DNA from 3 places in the Streptomyces malachitofuscus genome. Region 3 is predicted to be linked to each of the others. Evidence: riboswitches for the same ligand, from Rfam matches in the RefSeq annotation. Region 3 holds a riboswitch; each other region holds the start of a gene.
The links. Region 3 has a riboswitch for cobalamin ahead of ACZ44S_RS11100 (ribonucleoside-diphosphate reductase subunit alpha). Riboswitches for the same ligand answer to the same signal wherever they lie in the genome.
Positions count from the first base shown of each region.

Region 1 (3,229 bases), on a different contig from region 3:
TGTCTCCGGCCGTCCCCTCGCTGCTCAGTCATGCCGCGATCCTGCCAGGCGGAGATCCGTCCCGGGGCCCGGCCATCCGGCGGAGCGGACACCCCCTCTTACGGTCACCACGATGCCGGTTCCAGTTCATCTTCCGTTCACCCTGGTTACCTACGTTCGACCAGCCAATGACCTCGAACGATTGCCTGGGTAAATGGAAAGCTTCTCGCTGATCCTCGCGATTGTGGTGGTAACCGCACTCGCGTTCGATTTCACGAACGGTTTCCACGACACCGCGAACGCGATGGCAACGACCATTTCGACCGGTGCGCTCAAGCCCAAGGTCGCGGTGGCCATGTCCGCCGTGCTGAACCTTGTCGGCGCATTCCTCTCGGTGGAGGTCGCCAACACGATCTCCAAGGGCCTCGTCGACGAGGCCGGCATCCGTCCCGAGGTCATCTTCGCCGCGTTGGTCGGCGCGATCCTCTGGAACCTCCTGACCTGGCTGGTCGGTCTGCCGTCCAGCTCCTCGCACGCGCTCATGGGCGGTCTGATCGGCGCCACGGTCGCCTCCGCCGGCTTCGGCGCGGTGCACGGCGACGTCCTCGTCACCAAGGTGCTGATCCCCGCGATCGCCGCCCCGCTGGTGGCCGGCCTCGCCGCGATGTTCGCCACCCGCCTCACCTACCGCCTGGGCAGGAACGCCGACGGCGAGGCCTCCAAGAAGGGCTACCGGGCGGGGCAGATCGCCTCCGCCGGCCTGGTCTCCCTGGCCCACGGCACCAACGACGCCCAGAAGACGATGGGCATCATCACCCTGGCCCTGGTGGCCGGCGGCACCCTGGCCCCCGACTCCGACCCGCCCATGTGGGTCATCCTCTCGGCGGGCATCGCCATCGCACTCGGCACCTACCTCGGCGGCTGGCGCATCATCCGCACCATGGGCAAGGGCCTGACCGATCTCCAGCCGCAGCAGGGCTTCGCCGCCCAGACCAGTGCCGCGACGGTCATCCTGGCCTCCTCGCACCTCGGCTTCTCCCTCTCCACCACGCATTCCGTTTCCGGTTCCGTGATGGGTGCGGGCCTGGGCCGCAAGGGCGGTGTCGTCCGCTGGTCGACCGCCACCCGGATGTTCGTCGCCTGGGGTCTGACGCTGCCGGCGGCGGCCCTCGTCGCCGCGCTCGCCGAGTGGGTCTGCGGCTTCGGCGACTGGGGCACCGCCCTCGTGGCCGTCTTCCTGGTCGCGTCCAGTGCCGCCATCTGGAAGATCTCCCGGCGCGAGGTCATCGACCACACCAACGTCAACGACCACGACGAGCCGGGCGAGGAGCCGTCCGGCGTGGTCACGCAGGCGATGGCCGCGGTCACCCCTCCCCCGGCGGGCACCGTGACCGACGAGCTCGCGGCCACGATCCCGGCTCCGGCGTCCGCCGACCCGTCGGCCCCGTCGGCCACGACCACCGTCTGACCGCGACCCGGTACGAAGGAAGTAGAGCACCATGAAGATCGACTGGGCGGCCCTCGGTTCCGTCTTCGGCGTCAGCCTCGTGGTCACCGTGGCCCTGGTGGCCCTGTTCACCCTCGGCATCTCCGGTCTGTCCCGCCGCGAGCGGGCCGCCGCACAGGGCCAGTCCGCGGCCCTGGCGGTCACCGGCGCCTACGCCTGCTTCGCGGCGTGCGCGGCGGCGGTGGGGTACGGGATCTACATGATCATGGCCTGACCGCAGAGCGCATCCGTCCGGCGGGCGGTGCGGGAGTTCCGGCTCCCGCACCGCCCGCCGGCGTGTGCGCGGCCCGCCCGCGGTTCACCCACCGGCGCCTCTCTGTGGGGCTCAGCACACTTCAGCCTCGCAGGTCAACGGCAAGTTGACGGCCCTTCGGGAGCCGTGGTGGACTGCCTCAGCCATTACGGCGGCAGGAGAGGAAGCCGGTGCGATTCCGGCGCGGTCCCGCCACTGTCACCGGGGTGCACACCCCGGGAGCCAGGAACTCTCACCGCCGGTCTCGTCGAACCAGGGCGTGGACACCCTGAGTGAGGACATATCGCCATGCGCGGCTGCCTGCCGAGGTCGACCAGCGACGTACCACCCCGCTTCGGGGCCGCTCCCTCCGGATCCGTCACCGGCTGAACCCATGGGTGCCGACCGCGTGTTCGCGTACGGCGCCGCCGCCGGCCTCCTCGGCGACCTGCTGCTCGGCGATCCCCGCCGAGGGCATCCGGTCGCCGCTTTCGGACGGGCCGCGGCCGCCGTGGAACGGGTGCTGTGGCGGGACGACCGGGGCCGGGGCGCCGTGCACACCGCCGTGTGCGTCGGCGGGACCGTCGTCCTGGGCGCCCTCGCCGCCCGCTGTGTACGCTCCTCCCCCGCCGCCTCCACCGCCCTGACCGCCGCCGCCACCTGGGCCGTCGTGGGCGGCACCTCGCTGGCCCGTGAGGCCCGCGCCGTCGGGCGGGCCCTGGAGGCCGGGGACGTCGAGGCGGCCCGGGCCCGGCTGCCCCATCTGTGCGGCCGGGATCCGCAGGCGCTGGACGCCGACGGCATCGCCCGCGCGGTGGTCGAGTCCGTCGCCGAGAACACCTCCGACGCCGTGGTGGGCGCGCTGGTGTGGGGTGCCGTCGCCGGGGTGCCGGGCCTGCTCGGGTTCCGGGCGGTCAACACGCTCGACGCGATGGTCGGCCACAAGTCCCCCCGCCACCTCCGCTACGGCTGGGCCTCCGCCCGCCTCGACGACGTCGCCGGCTGGCCGGGGGCGCGGCTGACCGCCGTACTCGCCGCCCTCGCGGGACCCGACCCGCGCGGAGCGGTACGGGCGTGGCGCGCGGACGCGGCGAAGCACCCGAGCCCCAACGCCGGACCGGTCGAGGCGTCCTTCGCGGGCGCGCTCGGCGTACGGCTCGGCGGGACCCTCTCCTACGGCGGACGGGTCGAGCACCGGCCGGTCCTGGGCGGCGGCGGGCGTGCCGTGGCCGTGTCCGACATCGAGCGGGCGGTACGGCTCTCGCGGCGGGTCGGCTGGCTCGCGCTCGGGGTCGGAGCCGCCGCGCGGAGCGTCATGAAAGGACGTGCATCGTGAGCGGTGGGGGGCTGCTGGTCGCCGGGACCACCTCGGACGCCGGCAAGAGCGTGGTGACCGCCGGGATCTGCCGGTGGCTGGTGCGGCAGGGCGTCAAGGTCGCCCCGTTCAAGGCGCAGAACATGTCGCTGAACTCGTTCGTGACGCGGGAGGGCGCGGAGATCGGGCGGGCGCA
Region 1 covers NZ_JBVIGA010000010.1:203,856-207,084, reverse strand. Annotated here, with positions in the region: gene ACZ44S_RS17050 (class II aldolase/adducin family protein) at 1-32, opposite strand, end outside; gene ACZ44S_RS17045 (inorganic phosphate transporter) at 194-1,447, shown strand; gene ACZ44S_RS17040 (hypothetical protein) at 1,479-1,700, shown strand; cobalamin riboswitch at 1,853-1,990, shown strand; gene ACZ44S_RS17035 (cobalamin biosynthesis protein) at 2,113-3,054, shown strand; gene ACZ44S_RS17030 (cobyric acid synthase) at 3,051-3,229, shown strand, end outside.
Region 1: another riboswitch for cobalamin. It lies ahead of ACZ44S_RS17035 (cobalamin biosynthesis protein); the one in region 3 lies ahead of ACZ44S_RS11100 (ribonucleoside-diphosphate reductase subunit alpha).

Region 2 (3,229 bases), on a different contig from region 3:
CCGGGGTTCGATGACCTCCCAGGTGGCGCTCTCGACCTTCACCTCGATGCCGGCCTTCTTGGCGTCGGAGGCGTAGGCGAGGGCGTGGTCCTGCCGGACCTTGTCACCGGAGGGGTAGTAGAGGGTGAAGGAGGCGCGGCGGCCGTTCCTGGCGCGGATGCCGTCCTCGCCCGCCTTCCAGCCGGCCTTGTCGAGGATCCGCCCCGCCTCGTCGAGGTCCTGGTCGCGTTCGACGCCGCGGGCGAACCAGGGGTCGTCCACGGGCAGCGGGCCGTAGGCGGGGCGGCCGGCGCCGTCGAGGATCTTGTCGACCATGGCCTCGCGGTCCACGGCGAGGTCCAGGGCCCGCCGGATCGCGGTGTCGCCGGTGACGGGATTGCCGGTGGGGAGGGTGACGGCGCGGAAGTCGTAGGTGGTCGCCCGGTGGGTCCTGCGCCCGTCGTCGTTCTTGAAGGTGGCGGCGAGGTTGGGCGGGAGGGTGGCGCCGTCCAGGTCGCCGGAGCGCAGCCGGGTGGCGCGGACGTCGTCGTCGGCGATGATCGCCATGGTGAGCTTTTTCACCTTAGGGGCGCCGCCCCAGTAGTCCGGGTTGGCCTTGAAGGTGAGCTTTTCGCCCTTGCTCCAGCCGGTGAGGACGTACGGTCCGGTGCCGACCGGCTCGGTGTTGAAGGCGCCGGTGTTGGGGTCCTGCTTCCCGGCGATGTGTTCGGGGACGACGGGCAGGACCGTGCGGGCGGCGAAGGCCGCGTAGGGGTAGTCCAGGGTGAAGACGACCTTGTCGTCGCCGTCCGCGCGGACCTCCTTGACGGCGTCCAGTTCGCTCTTGGCGGGGTTGTTGGTCCTGTCGTCCAGGACGGTGCGGTACGTGAACACGACGTCGTCGGCGGTGAGCGGCTCGCCGTCGCTGAACTCGACGCCGTCGCGCAGGGTGTAGGTGTAGGTGCGGCCACCGTCGGTGACCTCGGGGAGCGCCTTCGCCAGCGCGGGCTTCAGGCTGAGATCGGCGTTCCGGGCGAGGAGCCCGTCGAAGATCTTGGAGTTGCCGTCCTTGCCGTAGCCGAGCAGGGGGCTGAGGGTGTCCGGTTCGGTGGAGACCCCGATCACGACGGAATCGGCGGCCGCACCGCCGTCCGCACCGCCGTCGCCCGGCGCCGAACAGGCGGCGAGCGCACCGGCCATGGCCACCGCGGCGGCTGCTCCCCGTATGCGTCGGGTAGTCATCGAACCTCACATCCCTGTTGCCTGGATATCGCTGTTGCATATTAAGTGCAGCAAGGTTCTGCCCAGGACGGTGGCCCCTCAGTCCCCCGGCCCGGCGGACGGCACCGCGCGTGTCAAGTGCGCAGGTGTGCGCCGGGACGCGAGCTGCCGGGCGCCGTCCGCGCGCCCCCTGTGACCGCTTGTCACCGGGCCGGTACGGGCACTACTGTCACCACGCCTTGGTGACGGGAAATCGGTGCGATACCGGTGCGGCCCTCGCCACTGTGATCGGGAAGTCCGGCTCCGGCCCTCACGGGCAGCCACTGGGTTCTTCGGGACCCGGGAAGGCGGAGCACGGGCGGTGGTACCCGTCAGCCAGGAGACCGGCCAAGGCGCGTCAACCATCCACGAGGTGCTGGAGAGGGTCTGCTGAGCCATGCACATAGCCGAGGGTTTTCTGCCTCCGGCGCACGCGGTCGCCTGGGGTGTCGCGTCGGCGCCGTTCGTCGTCCACGGAGCCCGGTCGCTCATCCGTGAAGTGCGGGAACATCCCGAGAGCACGCTGCTGCTCGGTGCGTCGGGAGCCTTCACGTTCGTCCTGTCCGCGCTGAAACTGCCGTCGGTGACCGGCAGTTGCTCCCACCCCACCGGTACGGGGCTGGGCGCCATCCTGTTCCGGCCGCCGGTCATGGCGGTGCTGGGCACCATCACCCTGCTGTTCCAGGCGCTGCTCCTCGCCCACGGTGGTCTGACCACGCTGGGCGCCAACGTCTTCTCGATGGCGATCGTCGGCCCCTGGGCCGGGTACGGCGGCTACCGGCTGCTGCGCCGGTACGACGTGCCGCTGATGGCCGCCGTGTTCTTCGGAGCGTTCGTGGCCGACCTGTCGACGTACTGCGTGACGAGCGTGCAGCTGGCGCTCGCCTTCCCCGACCCCGGCAGCGGATTCCTGGGCGCGCTCGGCAAGTTCGGTTCCATCTTCGCCGTCACGCAGATCCCGCTCGCGGTGAGCGAGGGGCTGCTGACCGTGCTGGTGATGCGCCTGCTGGTGCAGTCCAGCAAGGGGGAACTGACGCGGCTCGGAGTGCTCGTGACCTCGGTGGCCGGGCGGAAGCCGGCGGAGTCGGCGGAGTCGGCCGAGGCGGTGGCCCGATGAGCCGTAACGCAAGGATCAACGGCCTGCTGCTGCTCCTCGTGGCCGCGCTCGCCGTGCTGCCGCTGGTGCTCGGGCTCGGGGACCACAAGGAGGAGCCGTTCACGGGCGCGGACGCGGAGGCGGAGACCGCGATCACCGAGATCGACCCGGACTACGAGCCGTGGATCTCGCCGCTGTACGAACCGCCGTCCGGCGAGATCGAGTCGGCGCTGTTCGCCCTCCAGGCGGCGATCGGCGCGGGCGTCCTCGCGTACTACTTCGGACTGCGGCGCGGCCGACGGCAGGGCGCGGCCCGGGCCGCCTCGGCGGGCGCCGCACCGGGGGCGGGAGACGGCGGTCCGGCGAGCGACGGCCGGACGCCGGCACCGACGACGGGCCCGGATGCGGCGTCCGGCTCCCGGGCGGCGACGGCACCCGGGGCCGGCCCGGGCCCGGGCTCCGCCGACGAGTCCGGGCCGCTCGCCGGCACCGGTGGAACGGCCGCGTCAGTCGTCCCGGGCTCCGGCTCCGGCGACGCGGCCGGCTGCGGGCACGGGGACGGCTCGGGCTTCGGGGACGCGGCGGATGCCGGTCCTGGTGACGGCGGCGGGGCCGCGGCGCGGGCGCGGGGCTGAGTTCTCGTGCTGCCGATCGACGCGGCGGCGCACAGCAGTCGCTGGCGCCGCCGTCATCCGGTGGACAAGGCCGTACTGGGGCTCGGTCTCACCGTGCTCGCGATCTCGCTGCCGCCCTGGCCGGGCGCGGCCCTGGTGCTGGTGACCGCGCTCGCCGTGCTGCTCGGCCCGGCGGGGGTGCCCGGGCGGCGGCTGTGGCGGGCCTACCGGGTGCCGCTGGGCTTCTGTGTCACCGGGGCGCTCACCCTGCTGGTGCAGG
Region 2 covers NZ_JBVIGA010000007.1:279,803-283,031, reverse strand. Annotated here, with positions in the region: gene ACZ44S_RS13240 (ABC transporter substrate-binding protein) at 1-1,221, opposite strand, end outside; cobalamin riboswitch at 1,424-1,606, shown strand; gene ACZ44S_RS13235 (energy-coupling factor ABC transporter permease) at 1,637-2,356, shown strand; partial or broken gene ACZ44S_RS13230 (energy-coupling factor ABC transporter substrate-binding protein) at 2,353-2,706, shown strand; gene cbiQ (cobalt ECF transporter T component CbiQ) at 2,977-3,229, shown strand, end outside.
Region 2: another riboswitch for cobalamin. It lies ahead of ACZ44S_RS13235 (energy-coupling factor ABC transporter permease); the one in region 3 lies ahead of ACZ44S_RS11100 (ribonucleoside-diphosphate reductase subunit alpha).

Region 3 (3,229 bases):
GAGGTTGACCGACCCCAGGTTGCAGACCGCCGTCTCCCCGTCGTCGGTGACCTCGAGGATCTCCGTGCAGAGGTTCGAGGAGTGGATGACGTGGCCCGCGGTCGCCGTCTGGTTGGCCGTCCGGTTGGCGGTGTCCTTGAACGTCATCCAGCCGTTGCCGGTCTGTGCGAGGGTGCGCATCATCCGGCCGTACAGCTCCCGCGCCGGGAGCGTCCTGCGCTCCAGACCCTTCGCCTCGGCGGCCCGGTACGCCGCAGCGAACTCCTCGCCCCACAGGTCCACCAGCTCCGGCACGTCCGCCGGGGAGAAGAGCGACCACTGCCCGTCGGCGTCAACCCGGCGCATGAACTCGTCCGGCACCCAGTGCGCGAGGTTCAGGTTGTGCGTACGGCGGGCGTCCTCACCGGTGTTGTCGCGCAGCTCCAGGAACTCCTCGATGTCGGAGTGCCAGGTCTCCAGGTAGACCGCCGCCGCGCCCTTGCGCCGCCCGCCCTGGTTCACGGCCGCGACCGAGGCGTCCAGCGTCTTCAGGAACGGGACGATGCCGTTGGAGTGCCCGTTGGTGCCGCGGATCAGCGAACCCCGCGAGCGGATGCGGGAGTAGGCCAGCCCGATGCCGCCGGCGTGCTTGGAGAGCCGGGCGACCTGGTGGTAGCGGTCGTAGATGGAGTCCAGCTCGTCCTTGGGGGAGTCCAGCAGGTAGCAGGACGACATCTGGGGGTGCCGGGTACCGGAGTTGAACAGGGTGGGGGAGGAGGGCAGGTACTCCAGGCGGCTCATCAGCGTGTACAGCGCGGCGACCTCCTCCACCGCGCGGGCGCCGTCGTCCTCGGCGAGACCGGCGGCGACCCGCAGCAGGAAGTGCTGGGGCGTCTCGACGACCTTGCGGGTGACCGGATGCCGCAGCAGGTAGCGGCTGTGCAGGGTGCGCAGGCCGAAGTAGCCGAAGCGGTCGTCGGCGCGGGTGTCGATCAGCGCGTCGAGCCGGTCCCCGTGCAGCCGGACGAACGCGGCGGTCCGGTCGGCGATGAGACCCTCGCGGTGCCCGGTCGCGACGGACCGGGTGAACGACGTGACGCCCTGGGAGGCGGCCTCCGCGCGGATGGCGATGGTCAGCAGCCGGGCGGCCAGCCGGGAGTAGGCCGGGTCCTCGGAGATGAGCCCGGCCGCCGCCTCGGTGGCCAGTTCCCGCAGCTCCGCCTCGTCGGCGTCCGCGGACCGGCCGCGCAGCGCCGCGGCGGCGACCCGGCCGGGGTCGGCGTCGGGCAGGTCGGCGGTCAGCTCCGTCAGGGTCCGCAGCAGCGCGGCACCGGGGCCGCCGCCCTCCTCGGTCACGTCGATCGCTGAAGCCGGATCGGCTGGCGCGATGGTCACGTGGGGCTCTCCCTCGCTCGGCACGGGGGCCTCGAAGAGCGCAGGGGGCAGCACACGAGCGCACGCGGCGTCGCGTCCACCGGCCCATTCCGCGAGGCCCGGACGTCAGGGCACCCGGACCGGACGGCCGGGCGCACTGTCGGCAGGTCCTCGGACTGACGCCCATGCGCCCGCGGGCGGGCAGGCATGGGTACACCGTTGCGGGACAGTTCCGGATTCGCACCGGATTCCCCTGCGGCGACAGCGAGCATGAGCATACATCTTGTGCCGGGTGCCGCCAGCACCCCCATATGTTGTGTCGGACCGGTGTCAGAGCGTCAACTCGTAGGTGAGGAGCATGATGTCGTCCAGCTCCGGCAGCGGGTTCCAGTCCCGGTCCGGGGTGCGGGTGAAGCCCAGCCGTTCGTAGATGCGGTGGGCGGAGTGCATGGTGCGCTGGGTCGACAGCACGATCCGCCTGCACCCCTCGATCCCCCGTGCCCGGTCGACACAGGCGCGCACCAGAGCCTCCCCGGCCCCGCGGCCCCGGCCCGCGCGGGCCACCGCCAGCATCCGGATCTCCGCCTCGCCCGGCCCCGCTATGTCGGCCATCGGCCCGGGGCCCGGCACGAACGTCACCCCGCCCAGCACCACTCCGTGCTCCGCGGCGACCAGCACCTCGGCCGCGGCCGCCCGCTTCGCCACGTCGCGCAGCTCACCGAGGTACGCGTCGCTCTCCCCGAAGTCCAGCAGTCCGTCCAGCAGATAGGCCCCCGCGGTGATCTCACCCAGCTGCTCGTACTCGCCGGGCTGCACCGGCCTGATGACGATGTCCATGGGGGGAGTGTGCCGGACGGGTACGAGGACGGGCCGCCGGATTTCTCCGGCGGCCCGTCCTCGGATGCGACTACGGCGTCAGTGGCTGCTGCTGCCGGCCGTGGCCGGCGGAAGCTCCACCTGGACTCCGGGGTCGCCCGCGTCCGCCGTGTAGTCCTCCGGCTTGGTCTGGTCGATGCCCTCGGGCGCCTTGAGGGCCCGCAGGACGAAGGTCAGGACGACCGTGACCACGACGTTGAGCACGAAGGCGGTGAGACCGATGTAGCCGATCTCGCCGATGCCCGGGATCTCCTTCGACGACCCGCCGAAGTGCTTCTGCGTCGGCGAGGCCACCCCGTACGCGGCGGCCGTGCCGTAGATCATGCCGACGGCCCAGCCGCCGATCAGCGCCCAGCGGTGGAACCAGCGGGTGAACAGGCCGCCCACCAGCGCCGGGAAGGTCTGCAGGATCCAGATGCCGCCGAGGAGCTGGAAGTTGATCGCGACCGTCTTGTCCATGGTCAGGACGAAGAGCAGCGCGCCCACCTTCACCAGCAGGGACACGATCTTGGAGACCTGGGTCTCCTGCTTGGGCGTCGCGTCCGGCTTGATGAAGTCCTTGTAGATGTTGCGGGTGAACAGGTTCGCCGCCGCGATCGACATGATCGCCGCCGGCACCAGTGCGCCGATGCCGATCGCCGCGAAGGCCACGCCCGCGAACCAGGCCGGGAACATGTTCTCGAACAGCTGCGGAATGGCCAGCTGGCCGTTGCTGACCTTGACCCCGGCCGCGATGGCCATGAAGCCGAGCAGCGCCAGCAGACCCAGCATCAGCGAGTACAGCGGCAGGATCGTGGTGTTGCGGCGGATCACCTCACGGCTGCGCGAGGACAGCGTCGCGGTGATCGAGTGCGGGTACATGAACAGCGCGAGCGCTGAGCCGAGCGCCAGCGTGGCGTACGTCCACTGGCTCGCCTCGCCCGGTACCAGCGCACCGCGCGGTGCGCCCGTGGCCGGGTTGGTCTGGCTGTAGGCCTCCCGCGCGGAGGCGAAGATCTCG
Region 3 covers NZ_JBVIGA010000006.1:174,145-177,373, forward strand. Annotated here, with positions in the region: gene ACZ44S_RS11100 (ribonucleoside-diphosphate reductase subunit alpha) at 1-1,374, opposite strand, end outside; cobalamin riboswitch at 1,499-1,668, opposite strand; gene ACZ44S_RS11105 (GNAT family N-acetyltransferase) at 1,684-2,190, opposite strand; gene mctP (monocarboxylate uptake permease MctP) at 2,269-3,229, opposite strand, start outside.